DNA from 2 places in the Micromonospora sp. LOL_021 genome. Region 2 is predicted to be linked to the other one. Evidence: riboswitches for the same ligand, from Rfam matches in the RefSeq annotation. Region 2 holds a riboswitch; the other holds the start of a gene.
What was found. A riboswitch is a leader RNA that binds a small molecule or an ion and turns the genes downstream of it on or off. The one in region 2 is predicted to bind cobalamin.

Region 1: linked by a shared signal. The riboswitch ahead of ACFHWT_RS28055 (ribonucleoside-diphosphate reductase subunit alpha) and the one ahead of ACFHWT_RS14435 (VWA domain-containing protein) in region 2 are both predicted to bind cobalamin.

The regions. Positions count from the first base shown of each region.
Region 1 covers NZ_JBHMIN010000065.1:10,539-20,629, reverse strand. The annotation lists gene ACFHWT_RS28070 (aminotransferase class III-fold pyridoxal phosphate-dependent enzyme) at 1-802, shown strand, start outside; gene ACFHWT_RS28065 (aspartate aminotransferase family protein) at 799-2,115, shown strand; gene ACFHWT_RS28060 (ribonucleotide-diphosphate reductase subunit beta) at 2,147-3,238, opposite strand; gene ACFHWT_RS28055 (ribonucleoside-diphosphate reductase subunit alpha) at 3,235-5,574, opposite strand; cobalamin riboswitch at 5,714-5,924, opposite strand; gene ACFHWT_RS28050 (hypothetical protein) at 6,020-6,565, shown strand; gene ACFHWT_RS28045 (ROK family protein) at 6,543-7,511, opposite strand; gene ACFHWT_RS28040 (N-acetylmannosamine-6-phosphate 2-epimerase) at 7,511-8,308, opposite strand; gene ACFHWT_RS28035 (DUF4434 domain-containing protein) at 8,305-9,243, opposite strand; gene ACFHWT_RS28030 (carbohydrate ABC transporter permease) at 9,276-10,091, opposite strand, start outside; gene ACFHWT_RS28025 (carbohydrate ABC transporter permease) at 10,090-10,091, opposite strand, start outside.
Region 2 covers NZ_JBHMIN010000018.1:72,929-83,019, forward strand. The annotation lists gene adhE (bifunctional acetaldehyde-CoA/alcohol dehydrogenase) at 1-1,874, shown strand, start outside; gene ACFHWT_RS14415 (hypothetical protein) at 2,009-2,167, opposite strand; gene ACFHWT_RS14420 (hypothetical protein) at 2,419-2,760, opposite strand; gene ACFHWT_RS14425 (CbtA family protein) at 2,808-3,566, opposite strand; gene ACFHWT_RS14430 (CbtB domain-containing protein) at 3,582-3,782, opposite strand; cobalamin riboswitch at 3,814-3,987, opposite strand; cobalamin riboswitch at 4,099-4,226, shown strand; gene ACFHWT_RS14435 (VWA domain-containing protein) at 4,307-6,355, shown strand; gene cobO (cob(I)yrinic acid a,c-diamide adenosyltransferase) at 6,355-6,957, shown strand; gene ACFHWT_RS14445 (cobyrinate a,c-diamide synthase) at 6,951-8,459, shown strand; partial or broken gene ACFHWT_RS14450 (TetR/AcrR family transcriptional regulator) at 8,418-8,894, opposite strand; gene ACFHWT_RS14455 (DUF2277 family protein) at 9,034-9,252, shown strand; gene ACFHWT_RS14460 (hypothetical protein) at 9,451-10,068, shown strand; gene ACFHWT_RS14465 (hypothetical protein) at 10,034-10,091, opposite strand, start outside.

The DNA of each region.
Region 1 (10,091 bases), on a different contig from region 2:
CTACGCCCCGGCGTCGCTGGACTTCATCGAGGAGGTGCTGTTCGAGCACCAGGTGGATCCGAGCGAGGTCGCGGCGATCTTCGTCGAACCGATCCAGGGTGAGGGTGGCTTCATCGTGCCGCCGGCCGGCTGGCTCGCCCGGCTGCGGCGGATCTGCGATCGGCACGGGATCCTGCTCGTCGCCGACGAGGTGCAGTGCGGCATGGGCCGCACCGGCCGGATGTGGGCGATCGAGCACACCGGCGTACAGCCGGACATCCTGATCAGCGCGAAGGGCATCGCCTCCGGCCTGCCGCTGGGCGCGTTCCTGGCCCGGTCCGAGCTGATGGAGGCGTGGGGTCCGGGCGCGCACGGCTCCACCTACGGCGGCAGCCCGGTGCCGTGCGCCGCCGGCCTCGCCACCCTGCGGGTCATCCAGGACGAGGGCCTGCTGGACAACGCCATCGAGCAGGGTGAGTTCCTGCTCGCCGGGCTGCGCGAGCTGCAGCAGGCGTATCCCCGGCTGGTCGTCGACGTGCGCGGGGTCGGCCTGATGATCGGCGTCGAGTTCCCCACCGGCGAGATCGCCGGCCAGGTGCAGCAGGCGGCGTTCAGTCGCGGCCTGCTGGTGCTGGAGGCCGGCGTCAACGCGGTACGGATGTCGCCACCGCTGGTGATCACCCGGGCCCAGGCGCAGGCCGGTCTGCGGCTGTTCGGCGCGGCCGTCGCCGAGGTCGCCGCCGACATGCAGGCCGCCGGCAACGGAAAGGTCGAAGCCGGCGGGGCGGTCGCAGCCGGCGGGGCCGTCGCCGTACCGGGATGAGCCACGTCTTCGGCCGGGTGTCCGACGACGCGCCACGGATCGCCTCGGCGTCCGGCGCGCAGCTGTGGGACACCACCGGCAAGCGCTACCTCGACGCGGCCGCCGGGGCGATCGTCGTCGGCATCGGCCACGGCGTCACCGAGGTGGTCCGGGCGCAGGCCGAGCAGGCCGGCGCGGTCGCGTACGCGCACGGCTCGATGTTCCGCGCCGACGTGCTGGAGGAGTACGCCGCCGAGCTCGCGGCCGTACTGCCGATGGACGATCCGTTGGTCTTCCCGGTCTCCGGCGGCAGCGAGGCGGTGGAGACCGCGCTGAAGATGGCCCGCGCCTACCACCTGGCCCGGGGCGAGGACCGGCACCTCGTCGTCGGCCGGGTCGGCTCCTACCACGGTAACTCCCGGGGCGCGTTGGACGTCTCCGGCCGGGCCGGGCTGCGTGCGCCGTACCTGCCGTGGCTGGGGCAGGCGGTGCACACCTCGACCCCGTACGAGTACCGCTGCCCGTTCCCGGACACCCATCCGGTCGGCTGCGGGGCGCGGCACGCGGCGGCGCTGGCCGAACTGTGCCGGGCCCGGCCGGTCGCGGCGTTCATCGCCGAGCCGATCGCCGGGGCCGGGCTGGGCGCCTGCGTCCCGCCGGACGACTACTGGCCGGCCGTCGCCGAGGTCTGCCGCCGGTACGGGGTGCTGCTCATCGCCGACGAGGTAATGACCGGCTTCGGCCGCACCGGCACCTGGTTCGGCATCGACCACTGGGGGGTACGCCCGGACATCCTGGTCGCGGCGAAGGGAGCCAGCTCGGGCTACTGGCCGCTGGGGCTGGCCGTCGCCGCCGGCCCGGTGCACGGCACGATCGCGCGCACCGGTTTCACCCACGGCTTCACCTACTCGCACCACCTGGTCGGCGCGGCCACCGGCCGGGCGGTGCTGCGGGTGCTGCGCGAGCGCGACCTCGTCGCGGCCGGCCGGCGGGCCGGCGAGTCGCTGCGCCGGGCCCTGCGCCGGGAGCTGGCCGACTCACCGTACGTCGGGGACGTCCGCGGTCGCGGTCTGCTGGTCGGCGTCGAACTGGTAGCCGACCGGCAGACCGCGCGGCCGTTCGGCCGTACCTCCCGGGTCGCCGAACGGGTCGTCGCCGCCGCCCGGCACGCCGGTCTGCTGCTCTACAGCGGAACCGGCTGCGCCGACGGCGTCGACGGTGACGTGATCCTGCTCGGCCCGCCGCTGGTCGTCTCCGCCGACGAGGTCGAGGAGATCGCGGTGGGCACGGCGGCGGCGATCCGCGCCGTCACCGAGCCGGCCGCAGCGGGGTAGCCGGTCGCGGCGGGCCGGGCGGGGACGCGGGTCAGAAGTCGTCGTCGAAGGTCACCGAGCCGGTCACCCCGACCTGGTACGCCGACACCCGCCGCTCGAAGAAGTTGGACAGCTCCTGCACGTCCTGCAGCTCCATGAACGCGAACGGGTTCTTCGACCCGTACATCGGTTCGATGCCGAGCACCGCGAGCCGCCGGTCGGCGACGTGCTGCAGATACTCCCGCATGTCGGCCAACGACATCCCGGACACGCCCTGGTCGAGCAGGTCCGCAGCGAACTGCACCTCGCACTCCACCGCCTCGGCCAACATCTCCTTGACCTGCTGCTGCATCTCGGCGTCGAACAGGTCCGGCTCCTCGGCGCGGACCGTGTCCACCACGTCGAAGGCGAACGCCATGTGCATCGACTCGTCGCGGAACACCCAGTTGGTGCCCGAGGCGAGACCGTGCAGCAGACCCCGGGAACGCAGGAAGTACACGTACGCGAAGGCGCCGTAGAAGAACAGCCCCTCGATGCAGGCGGCGAAGCAGATCAGGTTGAGCAGGAAGGCCCGCCGGTCGGCGCGGGTACGCAGCTCCCGCAACTCGAAGATGGAGTCGATCCATCTGAAGCAGAACTCGGCCTTACGGGCGATCGACGGGATGTTCTCCACCGCCGCGAACGCCGCGAACCGCTCCCGCTCGTCCGGCACGTAGGTGTCCAGCAGGTTCAGGTAGAACTGGACGTGCACCGCCTCCTCGAACAGTTGCCGGGACAGGTAGAGCCGGCCCTCCGGGGAGTTGACGTGCTGGTAGAGGTTGAGCACCAGGTTGTTCGCGACGATGGTGTCGCCGGTGGCGAAGAACGCGACCAGCCGGGACACCAGGTGCTGCTCGGCCGGCGACAGTTTGGCCAGGTCCGGCAGGTCGGAGTGCAGGTCGACCTCCTCCACCGTCCAGGTGTTCTTGATCGCGTCCCGGAACCGGTCGAAGAACTGCGGATACCGCATCGGCCGCAGGGTCAGGTCCATGCCGGGGTCGAGCAGCAGCTGCCGCCGACCGGCGCCGGTCGTGGCGTCGCTGGCGGCGTTGCTGGTGGCGGTGGCGGTCGCGGTGGCGTTGCTGGTTTCGGAGACGGTGGTCACTGGCAGGCCTCACAGGTTTCGGGGTTTTCCAGGGAGCAGGCCAACGCCTCGTCGTCGCCGGCCGCGACGACCGGCCTGACGGTCGGCGTGGCGGCCGGTGCGATGCCGACGGTGGCCTGCTGGATCCGGGTCGCCGGACGCGACCGCAGGTAGTAGGTGGTCTTCAGCCCGGACTTCCAGGCGTACAGGTACATCGAGGAGAGCTTGCCGATGGTCGGTGCGCTGAGAAACAGGTTCAGCGACTGCGACTGGTCGACGTACGGGGCGCGGGCGGCGGCCAGGTCGATCAGTGCCCGTTGCGGCAGCTCCCATGCGGTACGGAACAGCTCCCGCACGTCGGCGGGCAGGTCCGTGAGGCCCTGCACCGACCCCTCGGCCCGCTTGATCTGCTCCCGGACCGGCGCCGTCCACAGCCCGCGCGCCTTCAGCTCGCCGACCAGGTAGGTGTTGATCTGCAGGAACTCCCCGGACATGGTTTCGCGTTTGAACAGGTTGGACACCTGCGGCTCGATGCACTCGTAGCAGCCGGCGATCGAGGCGATCGTCGCGGTCGGCGCGATCGCGACCAGCAGCGAGTTCCGCAGACCGTGTGCGGCGATCGTCGACCGCAGCCGGGCCCACCGCTCGGGCTGGCCCGGCTCGGCACCCCACAGGTCCGGGTGCAGCTCGCCCCGGGCGGCCCGGGTCTCGGCGTACGCCGGATGCGGGCCGAACCGTTCGGCGAGCCCGGCGGAGGTCTCCAGCGCGGTCAGGAAGATCTCCTCCTGGACGCGGGTGGACAGCTCCCGGGCCGGCGCCGAGTCGAACGGCAGCCGCAGCGTGAAGAACGCGTCCTGCAGGCCCATCAGCCCCAGCCCGACCGGTCGCCAGCGCGGGTTCGACGCCGCCGCCTGCGCCGCCGGGTAGTAGTTGATGTCGATCACCCGGTCGAGGAACACCACGGCGGTACGGACCGTGGCGCGCAGCTTGTCCCAGTCGACGCCGTCGGCGGTGACGTGCGCGCCGAGGTTGACCGACCCGAGGTTGCACACGGCGGTCTCGGTGTCGCTGTTGACCTCGAGGATCTCGGTGCACAGATTGGACAGGTGGATCGTGTTGCCCGGCTCGCCGGTCTGGTTGGACATCCGGTTCGCGGCGTCCTTGAACGTCATCCAGCCGTTGCCGGTCTGCGCCAGGGTGCGCATCATCCGCCCGTACAGGTCGCGGGCCTTGACCGTCCGGACCGCCTTCTTCTCCGCCGCCCGGTACGCCTCGTCGAACGCCTCGCCATACAGGTCGGGCAGCTCGGGTGCGTCGGACGGGTCGATCAGCGACCAGTCGGCGTCCGCCTCGACCCGCCGCATGAACTCGTCCGGGATCCAGTTGGCCAGGTTGAGGTTGTGGGTGCGCCGGGCGTCCTCGCCGGTGTTGTCCCGCAGCTCCAGGAACTCCTCGACGTCCGGGTGCCACGGCTCCAGGTAGACGCAGGCGGCGCCCTTGCGGCGGCCGCCCTGGTTGACCGCCGCGACCCCGGCGTCGAGCGTCTTGAGGAACGGCACGATGCCGTTGGACTTGCCGTTGGTGCCCCGGATCAGCGCGCCCCGGCCGCGGATCCGCGACCAGGAGATGCCGATCCCGCCGGAGAACTTCGACAGCTTCGCCACCTGGTGGTAACGCTCGTAGATCGAGTCGAGCTCGTCACGCGGCGAGTCCACCAGGAAGCAGGACGACATCTGGGTGTGCCGGGTGCCCGAGTTGAACAGGGTCGGTGAGCTGGGCAAATAGGCCAGGCTGGAGATCAGCCGATAGAAGTCGATCGCCTCGGCCGGCGTCTGGGACAGCCCGCACGCCACCCGCAGCAGCCAGTACTGTGGCGTCTCCACCACCAGCCGGGTCTGCGGATGCCGCAGCAGGTAGCGGTCGGCCACCGTTCGCAGCCCGAAGTACTCGAAGCGCAGGTCGCCGTCGACGTCGACGGCGTCGTCGAGTTTGCGGGCGTTGCGGGCCACGAAGGCCGCGGTGTCGTCGGCGATCAGCCCGAGTCCGTGGGCGTAGCGGATCGACTGGCTGAAGCTGGCCACCTGCTGGCCGCGGACCTCCTTGTCCACGTAGGCGGCGAGCAGCCGGGCCGCCAGCTTCGAGTACTGCGGCTCCTCGCCGATCAGCTCCGCCGCCGTCTGGATGGACAGCTTGTCCAGCTCGGCGGTTGTCGCCCCGTCGTACAGTCCGCTGATCGTCCGGGTCGCCACCCGCAGCGGGTCGACCTCGGTCAGGTCGGCGACCCAGTGTTCGACCGCCTTGACGATCTTGTTGACGTCCACCGGTTCGGTGTCGCCGTTGCGCTTGCGTACCTGCATCGGTTCCCCTTGTCGTGCCTGTCCACCGGTCGAGGACACGCGGGGAGGACGCCACCGGTCGCCCACCTGGCGGTCTGCTCCGCCGGTGTGAACCGGTCGTCGGCGTCGGCCGTCCCGCGCGGCCTTCGACCACCGCACGCGACGCGTGCGGCACGCTGGCAGGTCTTCGGACTCGTGGGCGTCGTGCTCGTACCTACTGGCCGTCGCTTCCCGGACCCACCACGGGTCCAGTGCTCGGTGACGGCGGTCGTTCCCACTCACCGCTGCGGGGCAGTCCCGGACTCACACCGGGTTCCCTCTTGCCTCGACCACCGCCGAGGGGCGGCCGAACCAGCTGCGGGGTACACCATATATGGGTGCGAGCCAGAAGACGCAACACCAGATACTGTGTTCGGCGTGTCGCGGCATCGGATCGCACCGGGTACGAGGAGGAGGGGTCCGTCGGGTGAGAAGCGTGCTATGGGGTCTGTACGGGGCGGTGCTCGGCACCCTGCTCGTCGGCGTCGTCGGGGTGCTCAGCATCCAGGCGACCGGGCTGCGGGCCGGTGTGGTGTTCGACCTGAACAACGCCCTGGCCGGGATCACCTCGCCCGGTACGCCGTACCTGCCGATGCTCGGGATCGCGGCGGTGAGCAGCCTGGCCGTCTGGGCGCTGACCGTCGGACCCCGGCGACGGCCCCGACGGTGCCGGGTGGGCCTGGTCGTCGGCTTCAGCGTGTCGACCGTGGCGCTGATCGCCCTGTCGTTCGTCATCGCACCGGACATCGACGCGCAGCGCGAACTGCTGCTGGGCGTCATGCCGGGCTGGCAGGGCTGGATCCATAAGGGAGGCGGCGAATCCGCCGTACACCTGTTGCTGATCCTGGCGATCGGTTCGCTGTGGCTCAATCCGGGTCGACGATCGGACCGGCCGACCGGTGCCAGCGGGGGCGACGCGGCGACCAGCGGAGGAGGTGGCGCCGAGCCCGTCATCGACCTCGGCCGGCGCTGATCCGGCCGGTGCGGACCCGGCCGGCGAGTAGCGCGGCGCCGGCCAGCACTGCGGCGTTGCCGAGCCGGGCGGTACGCACCGGCAGCCGGTCGATCCCGGGCAGCGCCGCCGCGTGCAGCGCGGCGCGCACGTCGGCGACGAACCGGTCGCCGAGTCCGACGACGCCACCGCCGAGGACGACCACCTCGGGATCGAGCAGGTTGGCGGCGGTTGCCAGCCCTTCGCCCAGCACCCGGGCGGCCAGGTCGGTCACCTCGACCGCCACCGGATCACCGCCGGCAGCCGCCGCCGCGACCTCCTCCAGGGGCGGTGCCGCGCCGCGACCGGTCCGGGCCGCGTACTCGGCGGCGATCGCCGGGCCGGCCGCGTACGCCTCGACGTGGTCGACCGCGCCGCAACCGCAACGTCGGCCGAGGTGCCGGGCGGCCGGCAGATGCCCGACGCTGCCGGCGAACCCGTGCCGGCCCACCACCACGTCGCCGCCGACCACGATCGCGCCGCCGATGCCGGTGCCGGCGGCGACGACGAGCGCGTCCCGGGCGTCGGCGGCGGCGCCGCACCATGCCTCACCGGCGGCCATCGCGTGTACGTCGTTGCACACCACGACCGGCAGGCCGAGGGCGGCGGTGAACGCTGCCCGCACGTCGGTGCCCCGCCAGCCGGGCAGGGTGTCGGTGGCGTGGGTGACCCGACCCGCCGGGTCGACGGCGCCAGCGGTGCCGACCCCGCAGGCGACCGGGGTCCCAGCCGCGTCCCGCCCGACCTGACGGGCCAAATCGATCGCGGCGGCGAGTACCGCGGCGGCGCCCTCGGCGGCCGGCGTCGGCACCCGGCGCAGTGGGCCGACAGCGCCGTCGACGCCGACGAGCGCGGCGGCGATCTTCGTGCCTCCGATGTCGACACCGATGGTGACCGGGCCGTCGGTGCCGGCCATGGCTGCCGCCATCAGTGCTGCCCAGCCAGGCTGGCCGAACTGTCTGCGCTGGCGGCACCGGCCGGGCCGGTCGGGCGTGGAGCGGCTGCGGCGAGGCCCCGGGTCAACGCGACCGGGTCGGTGATCGCGGTTCCGACGACCGTCGCGTACGCCCCTGCGGCGAACGCGGCACGCACCTGGTCGGGGGTGGCGAACCGACCCTCGGCGACGGTCCGGACCCCGGCGGCGGTGAGCGCCGCGACGAGGTCGAGATCGGGAGCCTCCTGCCGTGGGCTGTCCGGGGTGTACCCGGACAGTGTGGTGGCCACCAGGTCCGCGCCGGCCGCCCAGGCGGCGGTGCCCTGGTCGACGGTTGCCACGTCGGCCATCACGGGCAGGCCGAGCTGCCCGTGGACGCGGGCGACCAGGGCGTCAACCGGCAGCTCGCCCCGTCCGGTGGCCTCGACGGCGACGACGTCGGCACCGGCGGCGGCGAGCGCCTCGACCAGCTCCCAGCGTGGGGTGATCAGGTCGCGGTCGGCGGCCCGCTCCTTGTGCAGCGCGATCACCGGAAGGTCCACGGCGGACTTCACCGCCCGTACGTCGTCGGGGTGGTTGACCCGTACGGCGGCGGCACCACCGAGGGCGGCGCACTCGGCGAGCCGGGCGATGACCGACGGTACCCGCAGCGGATGCCCCTCGGGGGCCTGACAGGAGACCACCAGGCCGCCGACGATCGCCGCCACCGGGTCCAGCCGCGGGGCGGCCGGGTCCTGCGGAGGCGCCGCCGGGTCGTGCGGCGGGGTCACCGGGTCTTGCGACGGGATCATCGGGCACCCCGGGAGGTGAGAAACTCGCCGTAGCGGTCGTAGAGGTTGCGGGCCGCCGGCCACACCGAGTTGGGGCTGAGGAAGTGGGAGAACTCGAAGGTGATGATTTTCTCCACGTACGGTTGGACCGCGTCGAGCTTGTGCGCCAGCTTGCGCCAGTCGGTCGGCGGGAACCGGATCGGCATGTCCCGGTCGAAGGTCTCGATGTTGGCCCAGGAGGCGATGCCGTGCCGGCGCGCCGCCTCGGCGGTCGCGGCGAAGTACTCGGCCGAGCGGGCCAGCTCCACGGTGCCGTCCTGGAACGCGCAGCAGTCGACGAGTCCGGCGTACCGCTGGAAGATCTCCTCCCAGATCCGCACGTGCTCCTCGGGCGAGCGGGGCCGCTGCCGGGGATCGGTGCTGGTGGCCATGTCGGCGCGGCCGTGGAAGAACGGCGACACCAGGACGGGCAGGTCGCTGATCTCGCGCAGCCGGGCCGCGAGGGTGGTGTTGATGTCGAGGATCCGCAGACTGGTGTCGGTGGTCTCGTGCGGCAGGTACCAGCCGCGCAGCGCTGGTGACCCGCCGTACCGCTGCCACATCTCGTCGATGACGGCGAGGTTGAGGTCGACCTCGGTCCGCCAGTCGTAGCGGTACCAGTGGTAGTGCGAGTCGTAGAGACCGAGGAAGAAGTCGATGTTGCGTTTGGCGGCAAGGTCGAGGAAGAGCTGGACCAGGTCGACGTGGACCGGCAGTGCGGGCAGCCGGTCGGTAACCGCCCGGCTCGGACAGGCCAGCCGCTCGCCCAGGCCGAGCCGGATGAGCACGATGGTGTCGATCCCGGCTTCGACGAAGGTGTCGAACTCGCGGGCCCATTCCCGCTCGCCCCAGTTCTGGGACGGGATGTCGACGCTGATCTCGTCGAGGAAGGTGCCGCTGATCGCCTGGTACGGCATGGACGTTCCTTTCGCGGTTGGTGCGGCTGCGGTCACTTCAGTCCCTTCGTCGCGATGCCCTCGACGAAGTACCGCTGCCCGAGCAGGAAAATGATCAAGGCGGGGAGGGTGAACATGACGCTGGCCGCCATCAACGGGCCCCAGTCAACGCCGTGCTCGGAGAAGAACGCGTACAGCCCGACCGACAGCGTGTACTGGCTGCTGTCGCTGAGGTAGATGAGTGGATTGAGAAAGTCGGTCCAGGTCCAGACGAACTGGAACACCGCCACGGTGGCTAGCGCCGGCCGGGCCAGCGGAAGCACGATCCGCCAGTAGACCCGGAACTCCGAGGCGCCGTCGAGCCGCGCCGCGTCGAGCAGTTCGTCCGGAATCCCGACGAGGAACTGGCGCAGCATGAAGATGAAGAACGGGATGCCGAAGAAGCTCGGCACGATCAACGGGAAGTAGGTGCCGACCAGGCCGAGCTTGTTCCACAGCAGGTACAGCGGGACGAGGGTCACCTGCGGCGGCAGCATCATCGAGCCGAGGACGAGCGCCAGCATCAGGCCACGTCCGGGCCAGTGCAGCTTCGCCAGGGAGTACGCCACCAGCGGGCAGGACACCAGGCTGCCGACGACGCAGAGCCCGGAGACCAGCAGGGTGTTGCCGAGGTAGCGCCAGAACGGCATCGCCGACAGGGCCGCCTCGAAGTTGCCGAACTCCCACTGCTCAGGTAGCACCCGCGGCGGCAGCGAGAAGATCTCGGTGGGCGGTTTCAGTGCGGTGCCGATCATGACGACGAACGGGAACAGCATGCCGAGCGCGATCGCCCAGACGAGCGCGTGACGACCGGCGAACCGCGCTTTTCT
Region 2 (10,091 bases):
TCTGCGCCTCGGAGCAGGCGGTCATCGTCGACGACATCTACGAATCGGCGATGGCCGAGTTCGCGAAGCTGCACGCGCACCGGGCGACTCCGCAGCAGAAGCGGCAACTGGAGGAGCTGCTGTTCGGTGCCGCCGCCGGATCGGCGGGCTGCGCCGGAGCCAAACTCAACCCGGCGGTCGTCGGGCAGTCCCCGGTATGGATCGCACGGCAGGCCGGGTTCACCGTACCCGCCGACACGTCGATCGTTCTGGTCGAGGTCGACCAGGTCGGCCCGGCCGAGCCGTTGACCAGGGAGAAGCTCTGCCCGGTGCTGGCGGTGTTGCGCGCCGACGGACACGTCACCGGCATCCGGTACGCCGAGCAGATGGTCGAGTTCCACGGCCTCGGCCACAGCGCCGTCATCCACACCAGCGACGCCGACCTCGCCGAGGAGTTCGGCCGGCGGGTCAAGGCGGTACGGATCATCTGGAACGCGCCGGCCTCGCAGGGTGCGATCGGTGACATGTACAACGCGATCGCGCCGTCGTTGACGCTGGGTTGCGGCAGCTACGGGCGCAACTCGGTGTCGAGCAACGTGACCGCCGTCCACCTGCTCAACATCAAGCGGGTGGCGAGGCGAACCAACAACCTGCAGTGGTTCAAGGTGCCGCCGAAGATCTACTTCGAGCCGCACGCGATCCGCTACCTGGCCGACATGCCGGACGTGCACCGGGTCACCGTGGTCACCGACGCGACGATGACCCGGCTCGGGTTCGTCGACCGGATCCTCACCGTGTTGCAGGGCCGGTCGCGAGGGGTCGCACTGCAGATCATCGACACCGTCGAACCGGAGCCGAGCATCCGTACCGTGGACGCCGGTGCCGAACAGATGCGCCACTTCCGGCCGGACACCATCATCGCCCTCGGCGGCGGCTCGGTGATGGACGCGGCCAAGGTGATGTGGCTGCGCTACGAACATCCCGGGGTGGTCTTCGCCGACATGCGGGAGAAGTTCTTCGACATCCGCAAGCGGGCGTTCACCTTCCCGGCTCCGGGAGAATTGGCGAAGCTGGTCTGCATCCCGACCACGTCGGGCACCGGGGCCGAGGTCACCCCGTTCGCGGTGATCACCGACACGGTGACCGGCAGGAAGTACCCGCTGGCCGACTACGTGCTCACCCCGAACGTGGCGATCATCGACCCGGTGCTCGCCGCCGACCTGCCGGCGGTGGTGACCGCCGACAGCGGCTTCGACGCGTTGACCCACGCCACCGAGTCGTACGTGTCGGTGTACGCCAACGACTACACCGACGGGCTCGCTCTGCAGGCGATCCGGCTGATCTTCGCCTACCTGGAGCGGGCGGTGCGTGACGGCGCCGCCGACCCCGAGGCCCGGGAGAAGATGCACAACGCCGGCACCATAGCCGGAATGGCGTTCGGCAACGCCTTCCTCGGCATAGTGCACGCCATGTCGCACACCCTCGGCGCGACGTTCCACATCGCCCACGGTCGGACCAACGCGATCCTGATGCCGCACGTGATCCGCTACAACGGGGCGCGGCCCGGCAAGCTGTCCGGTTGGCCGAAGTACGAGAACTACCGGGCTCCGGAGCGGTTCCAGGAGATCGCCCGGATGCTCGGCCTGCCGGCGGCCACCCCCGCCGAGGGAGTCGAGTCGTACGCCGCCGCCGTCGAACGGTTGCGTGACGCGGTCGGCATCGAGCCGTCGTTTCGGGCGGTCGGGGTGGACGAAGCGTCGTTCCTGGCCAGCCTGCCGCAACAGGCGGTCAACGCCTACGAGGACCAGTGCGCACCGGCCAACCCGCGGATGCCGATGCTCGACGACATGCAGCAGATCATGCGCACCGCGTACTACGGCACCGCCGGTGGCTGATCGTCTCCGTCCGGCTGCTGCTCGCTGCCGCAGCCGGACCTGTCCCACCTGCCCGTCCGGCCCGGCATCACTGTTGCTCGGGGAACGCCACGCAGTTGGCGCAGCCCGGACTTGGCACGGGTAACTCCGTCTGTTCATGGGAGATGACCAGACTGCTGGGCGAGATGCTCGACGCTGCGGTCGTCAACGGTGGGCGGCCGCTGCAGCACCCGGACCCGGTCGCGGGCGCCGGCCCGGCTGCCCAGGCTGCGTACCGTTGGGCGGTCCGGGCCGGGCAGGTCGATACCGTGCACGGTACGGAAACGCTGGCGCCAGATGTCCTGCCGCCGTACCGGCCGCGCGGCCGGCGTGGCCGCTCAGCTCGTCGAGCGCGACCTTGACGCGTTTGCGGGTCAGCCCCGGCTCATGGGCGAGCTGCGCGCTGCTGCGGGCATCCGAACATGGTCAACGTCCGGTGGCCGTGATCCGGGGCAGGCGCACGTTCGGGGGCGTCGCTTGTCGGCCGCCGGATCGCGGCGGCCGACAAGCGACGGCACCACGCGGGTCAGGGCGTCGAGGCAGACCTTCCCCAGCGAGGGGCGGCGAACCACAGCCCGGCGAGCCGGTCCGGGGGTGCTGCCAGGCCCGGCCCGCCGGCCGCGATCCACTCGACGACACTCGACAGTGACGTCTCGTCGAGCACGCCGCCGAGCCACACCGGGCGGGCGCCCAGTCGGCGGGCCAGCGCGGCCGGCTGCACCACCACCACGTTGGACCGGTCACAGGCGTTGAGGCAGTCGGACACCCGTACCGACCCGGCGGCGCGCAGGACGTCGAGCTGCCGGTCGTGGTCGACGTCCGGGTGTTTGCGGCGGGTGCCGCAACAGCAGCCCCGGCAGACGGTCACCCGGACGGAGTGCCTGGGTGCCGCGCCCGCCGCGCCGTCCTCCGCCGTCACGCGACGTTGGCGAGCGTGGTCCGCCGATCACCGGTCCGGGCCGGGGTGAGCAGCAGTCCGAACACCACCCCGAGGACCGTCCACATCGTGGCGAGCTGCGCCAGCGAGGCGAGTCGGAACTCCCACAGCAGCGCCGCCGGGATGTCGGCGGGCACGTCGACCCCGGTGGCCGGCCAGAGCGCCAGCAGCAGGGCGTACCCGACGACGGCCAGCGCCGCCGCGACCACCGTCCGGTAGGGTGCCGGCCGCGCCCAGCCGGCCAGCCGTCGGTGGGCCAGCAGCGCCAGCCAGCTGACGGCGGCTGCGGCGATGATGAACGACAGGTACTGTCCGGTGCGTTGGTTGACGGTGTCCGGGTCGCCGACACCCGGCGGGTTGGCCGGGAAGTGGATCGCCGGTAGCAGCGCCACCACGACGAAGCCGAGCCCGGCGAGCAGCCCCACCCGGCGGAAGTCGTCACGGCCGGGCAGCAGGTGCCGGGTCGCCGCGAAGACCACGGCGACGATCAACGCCAGGCACAGCGCCACCGCGACGGTGGCGACCAGCCCACCGAAGACCTGCATGGCCCGACCGACCAACTCCTCGTCGTGGCTGTGTCCGGCCGTCCCGGTCGCCGCGCGGGCCTCCTCGACGACCAGCGCAGACTCGATCTGCGGTTCGACGATCAGCAGGGCCGCCACCGCGCCCGTCACGCCGGCGGCCGCACCGGCGAGCAGGCCGCGGCTCAGCACCGTGCTGAACGGGTAGGTGCTCACGGAGCTGACCCCCGCTCAGTGGCACGGGACGCCGAGGGCGTGCCGGCCGTCGTGGGTGAACTCGTGCACGAACTCGGCGGCACCGGCCAGCACCAGCCCGTTGTCCTGCGCGACCAGGTAGATGACGACCGCCGCGACGGCGGCCAGCAACCAACCGACGAGCGGTACGCGGATGGCGGTGGTGGTGACGTCTCCGCCGACAGAAGGTGCAGTCATGCCAGGAAATCCTCTCGTCCATGCCTCGTGGCGATGCGGTGCATGCCACGGCCGGTCTCCTGGCTCCCGGATCGTCGCGGCCGTCCCGCCTTCCCGGACGTCGTCGGCCCAGTGGCTTGGTGGAACGGACACTTCCCGGTCACAGTGGCGAGGACCACGCCGGACTCACACCGGCTTCCCGAACACCGTGGCCTGCGCAGCGTACCGCCGTCGTGACCGCCCGGGCAATGGCTGCGGCCGTGGCAGGTACCGGGACCGGCGCCACATTGACGGTGGACCTTCGGTGGGGGAGCATGACCGGCACGAGCGGTGCGCGGAGGAACCCGGTGCGAATCCGGGGCGGTCCCGCCACTGTGACCGGTGAGTCGCATCCCCATGAGACAGCCACTGCCCCGATGGCGGGAAGGCTCGGGACGCGATGTCGATCCGGCAGCCAGGAGACTCCGGCCGCTCGCTGGTCCACCGGTACGCGGGCGTGGACACCCGCGGGAGGGATTCACCATGCACACCTGTCGGCCCCTGCCATGACGCCGTACCCGTTCACCGCCGTCGTCGGCCTGCCCGACCTGCGGCAGGCACTGTTGCTCGCCGCGGTGCACCCCGGCATCGGCGGAGTGCTCATCCGGGGTGAGAAGGGCACTGCAAAGTCGACGATCGTCCGCGCGCTGGCCGGGCTGCTACCGGAGGTCGACCGGGTGCTCGGCTGCCGGTTCGGCTGCGACCCGGCGGCCCCGGACCCAATCTGCCCGGACGGGCCGCACACCGCGCCGGTGACCGCACGCGGCGGCCCGGCCGCCCTGGTCGAGTTGCCGGTCGGCGCCACTGAGGACCGGGTCGTCGGCACCCTCGACATTCAGCGGGTGCTCAGCGCCGGCGTGAAGGCGTACGAGCCGGGGCTGCTCGCCGCCGCGCACCGGGGCCTGCTCTACGTCGATGAGGTCAACCTGTTGCCGGACCATCTGGTGGACCTGCTGCTGGACGCGGCGGCGATGGGCCGGGCGCACGTCGAACGCGACGGGGTGTCGGTCAGCCACGCCGCCCGGTTCCTGCTGGTCGGCACGATGAACCCGGAGGAGGGCGAGCCGCGTCCACAGTTGCTGGACCGCTTCGGGCTGATGGTGTCGGTGGCCGCGCCGACCGAGGTGGCCGACCGGGCCGAGGTGGTGCGCCGGCGGCTCGCGTACGAGACCGACCCGGTGGCGTTCGCGGACCGCTGGCGGTCCGCCGACAACCAGCTCGCACTGCGGGTACGCGACGCGCGGGCGGCCCTGCCCGCGGTCACGCTGCCCGATGCCGAGATCGACCGGATCGCCCGGATCTGCCTGGCGTACCAGGTGGACGGTATGCGGGCCGACATCGTGATGGCCCGCGCCGCCGTCGCGCTGGCCGCCTGGCGCGGTCAGACGGCGGTCACCGCCGCCGAGGTCGCCGACGCGGCCAGGCTGGCGCTGCCGCACCGGCGGCGCCGTGACCCGCTCGACCCGCCCGGCGCTGACGAGCAGCGCCTCGACGAGGTGCTGCGTGACGAGTGCAGCGACGACGACCCCGACCCTCCGCTCCCGCCGGGTCCGCCACCACCGGACGGCGGCCTGCCGCAGGGTCCGCCACCACCGGACGGCGGCCCGTCACCCGGCCCGCCCGAGTCCGACGGCGGCCCGCTTTCCGAGCCAGCTACGCCGGACGCCGGTGGGCCGGCGGCCGGTGCCGAGCAGCCGGACGGCGTACCGCCGGACGGTCCGGCTCCGGCGGCGGCCGGGCCCGCGTACCGGCCCCGGACACTGCGCCTACCCGGGCTCGGTGCCGGCGCGACGCCCGGCCGACGTTCGGCGGCCCACGCCGACCGGGGCCGAGTGGTCGGTGCCGGATCACCGACCGGACGGCCGTCGACGGTGCATCTACCGGCCACGGTGCGCGCCGCCGCGTCCCGGGGCGCCCGCCGGATCACCCCCGCCGACCTGCGCCAGGCCCGCTACGTCGGCCAGGAGGCGAACCTGATCCTGTTCGTGGTCGACGCCTCCGGGTCGATGGCGGCCCGGCAGCGAATGACCGTGGTCAAGACCGCCGTGCTGTCGCTGCTGCGCGACGCCTACCACCGGCGGGACCGGATCGGGATGATTACCTTCCGGGGTGCCGCCGCCGACGTGGTGCTGCCGCCGACCAGCAGCCACGAGGTGGCCGTCGCCAAGCTCGCGCAGCTGCGCACCGGTGGCCGTACCCCGATCGCCGCCGGGCTACGGGCCGCCGCGGCCACCGTCGCCGCCGAGCGCCGCCGCGACCCACGTCGCCGGCCGCTGGTGCTGCTGGTCACCGACGGGCGGTCGACCAGCGGGCCGGATCCGATAGCCCTGGCGCCGCTGCTCGCCGGCACCGCGATGGTGGTGCTCGACTGCGAGTCCGGTCCGGTGCGACTGGGCCTGGCCCGGCGGCTCGCCACCGGCTTCGACGCCGAATGGCTGCCGCTGGAGGCGCTGTCGGCGGTGGTGCCGCAGCCGGGCGCCGTCACCCGGGCGATCGCGACGAACCGGGCCGGCGCCCCGAGCCGGGCCGGCCTCGCCGCCGGGAGGGCCGCCTGATGCCACAGGGCAGACCGGAACACGTCCCCGACGACGGGCTGACCACCCGGGCCCGGCGCCGTCAGCCGGTGCTCGCGGTGCACACCGGACCAGGTAAGGGCAAGTCGACCGCGGCCTTCGGGATGGCGTTGCGGGCCTGGTCGGCCGGCTGGCCGGTGGTCGTCTACCAGTTCGTCAAGTCGCCGAAGTGGAAGGTCGGTGAGGAGGCGGCCCTGCGTACCCTCGGCGAGTCCGGCCGGGGTGCCCCGGTCACCTGGCACAAGATGGGGGAAGGCTGGTCCTGGATTCAGCGCCCGGGCACCGAGCGTGATCACGCCGCCGAAGCCGCCGAGGGCTGGGCCCAGATTCGCCGAGATCTGGCCGCCGAGGCGTACCGATTCTACGTGCTGGACGAATTCACCTACCCGATCAAGTGGGGCTGGATCGACGTCGCGGAGGTGGTGTCGGTGCTGCGGGACCGGCCCGGCAGTCAGCACGTGGTGGTCACCGGCCGGGACGCCGCCCCGGAGTTGATCGACCTCGCCGACCTGGTGACCGAGATGACCAAGGTCAAGCATCCGATGGACGCCGGCCGCAAGGGCCAGCAGGGCATCGAGTGGTAGCCGTACCCCGGGTGGTGATCGCCGCACCCGGCTCCGGGCACGGCAAGACCACGGTGGCCACCGGCCTGCTCGCCGCCTACGCGGCCCGGGGTGTCCGGGTCGCCGGCTTCAAAGTCGGCCCGGACTACATCGACCCCGGCTACCACGCGCTCGCCGCCGGCCGGCCCGGCCGCAACCTGGACCCGGTGCTGGTCGGTGAGGAGCGCGTCGCGCCACTGTTCGCCCACGGCGCCGCTGGGGCCGACCTCGCGGTCATCGAGGGCGTGATGGGGCTCTACGACGGCCGAGTCGGCGGCGCCGACATCGGCTCCACCGCCCAGGTCGCAGCGCTGCTGGCCGCCCCGGTGCTGCTGGTCGTCGACGCGGCCGGGCAGAGCCGGTCGATCGCCGCACTGGTGCACGGGTTCCGGTCGTTCGGTCAGATCCACATCGCCGGGGTGATCCTCAACCGGGTCGGCTCCGACCGGCACGAGCAGGTGCTGCGGGACGCCTGTGAGGAGGTCGGCGCCCCGGTACTCGGGGTGCTGCGTCGGCATCCGTCGGTCGACACCCCGTCGCGGCATCTGGGTCTGGTGCCGGCGGTGGAACGCGCCGTCGAGGCGCGTACGGCGGTCGGGTCGCTGGCGGAGCTCATCGCCGAGTCGGTGGATCTCGCCGCGGTGGCGGCGGTGGCGGGTGCCGTGCCCCCGCTGACAGTCGGACCCTGGTCGCCGGCGGCCGCCGTGCGGCAGTCGGACGCCGGTCCCGGCGAGGACGCGCCAGGAGCGGCGAGCGGTGACCGGCCGGTGGTCGCCGTCGCCGGTGGACCGGCGTTCAGCTTCGGCTATCCGGAGACCGTCGAGCTGCTGACGGCCGCCGGCGCGGAGGTACGGACCGTCGATCCGGTCCACGACGAGGGGCTGCCCGCGGCGACCGCAGCGTTGGTCGTCGGCGGCGGCTTTCCCGAGGTGTACGCCGCAGAGCTGGCCGCGAACGCCGGGCTGCGGCGGCAGGTGGCGGCGTTGGCGGCCGCCGGTGCGCCGATCGTCGCCGAGTGCGCCGGTCTGCTGTGGCTGTGCCGCACCCTCGACGAGGCACCGATGTGCGGGGTGCTGCCGGCGGACGCGCGAATGACGTCCCGGTTGACGCTCGGCTACCGCGACGCGGTGGCGCTGTCCGACAGTGTGCTGGCGCCGGAGGGGGCCCGGCTGACCGGCCACGAGTTCCACCGTACCGAGGTGACACCGCGGGCCGGCGCGGCACCGGCCTGGGGGTGGCGTGGCGCGGCACCGGAGGGTTTCGTCGCCGGTGGCGTGCACGCGTCGTATCTGCACCTGCACTGGGCGGCCCGGCCGCTGATCGCGACCCGGCTGGTCACGGCCGCGCGGCGGGCGGTGTCAGTCCCGCGGCAGGCTGGCGGTGAACATGGCGATCAGCCGTTCGTAGCTCTCCGTCACGTCCTCGGGCAGGCCGAAGCCGCCGTCGATTTCCAGGCAGACGAAGCCGTACATCATCGCTCGTAGGCAGCGGGTGGCGTGCACCGCCGCCGACCGCTGGAGTCCGTAGCCGCGCAGCACGGCCAGGAACACCTCCAATAGCCTGGTTCCTTCGGCGACGGTCACCGGGTCGCGGATCGGGTCGGCGGGCATCGCCGCCCACCGGGCAGGATGCCGGCGGACGTAGTCCCGGCTGGCGCGCATCAGGGCGGCGACGGCCGCGTCCCGGCTGAGGCCGAGGGTGTGGCGGGTGAGTTCGTCGGCGAACTCACCGACGAGCCGGGCACCGATGAGCGCCCGCAGCTCGGTGAGGCCTCCGGTGACGTGCTTGTAGAGCGACGGTGTGGCGACCCCGACCCGACCGGCCACCGCGTTGAGCGACAGCGCGTCGAGTCCTTGCTCATCGATGAGGGCGATCGCGGCGTCGACCAGGCCGTCCCGGGTGAGCCCCGCTCTAGGCACGTCGGCTGCCGGATCGCGTCGGCTGGCTACATGTCATAACGTTTAAGCTAATGTCGTTAGCTTGGTTCGTCAAGTCGGCCTGGATCGTCCGGCCGGGCTCGGGCCGCCTGCCGACGCGGGCTGCGGCAGTATGGAGCGCATGTGCCGAAGCATCAAGACGCTCCGCGAGCCGTACACCGTCGATGTGACCGACGCCGACATCGAGGCCGCCGCGCTGCAGTATGTCCGGAAGATCTCCGGTTTCCGGCAACCGGCCGCCCACAACGCGGAGGCGTTCGACGCCGCCGTGGCGGCCGTCGCCGCCGCCAGCCGCGAACTGCTGGATCGTCTGGTGGTCCGCGCCCCGGCGGCCCGGTAGGCCACGGCCGCGCCGTGACCAGTCACGGTCATCGGCGCCGACCCACCGATGCCCCGGTTGGGTGGGGGGATCTGACTGTCTGCGATTTCTGTGAGGATCCTTAATAGAAACTTGAGGTTCCGGACAGATCCGTCGACCATCCACGCACGTATGGCCCGGTAGCTGCGTTCGGGCAGCGGCTACCGAGAGGAGTGGTGCATGTACGGTTGGGATATCAGGAGTGGGCGGGCGCGCAAGGTCTTCGTCGGGGTGGCGGCGGCAGCCCTGCTCGGCGGCGGACTGGCCGTCGGCACCGGGCTCGGCAACGCCGGGGAGAACTGCGACGGCCTCGACGCCGCACTGCGGAACAACTTGACCTTCATCGCCGAGCAGCGGGCCAACCCGGACGCCCTGTCCAACGACCGGATCGCCAACCGGCAGGCCGTGGTCGACCTGATCGAGCAGCGGCGGGCCGCCGCCGGCTGCACGGCCGACGTGGGCGTCGGCGCCGCCGTGCCGGTCGCAACGCCCGCGCCGGAGCAGCCCGACGGTACGGGCGACGCCGCCGCACCGGACACCGGGGCACCCGGCGAGGTCGTCTGCGCGGGATCGACGGTCACCCTGTTCAACGAGGACGCCGCCCCGGCCGCCTCCAGCGGCACCTTTCCCATCGGCACCGTGCTCAAGGTGACCAACCTCGACAACGACCGGAGCATCACCGTCACCGTGACCAGCCCGTCGGGTAGCTGCGTCCTGCTCAACGACGCGGCGTTCGAACAGGTCCGGGAACCGGGCAAGTTCGTCATCCGGCGGGTCGTGGTCGAGCGGATCCGCTGACCCGTACCGCGTCGCGTCGTCGG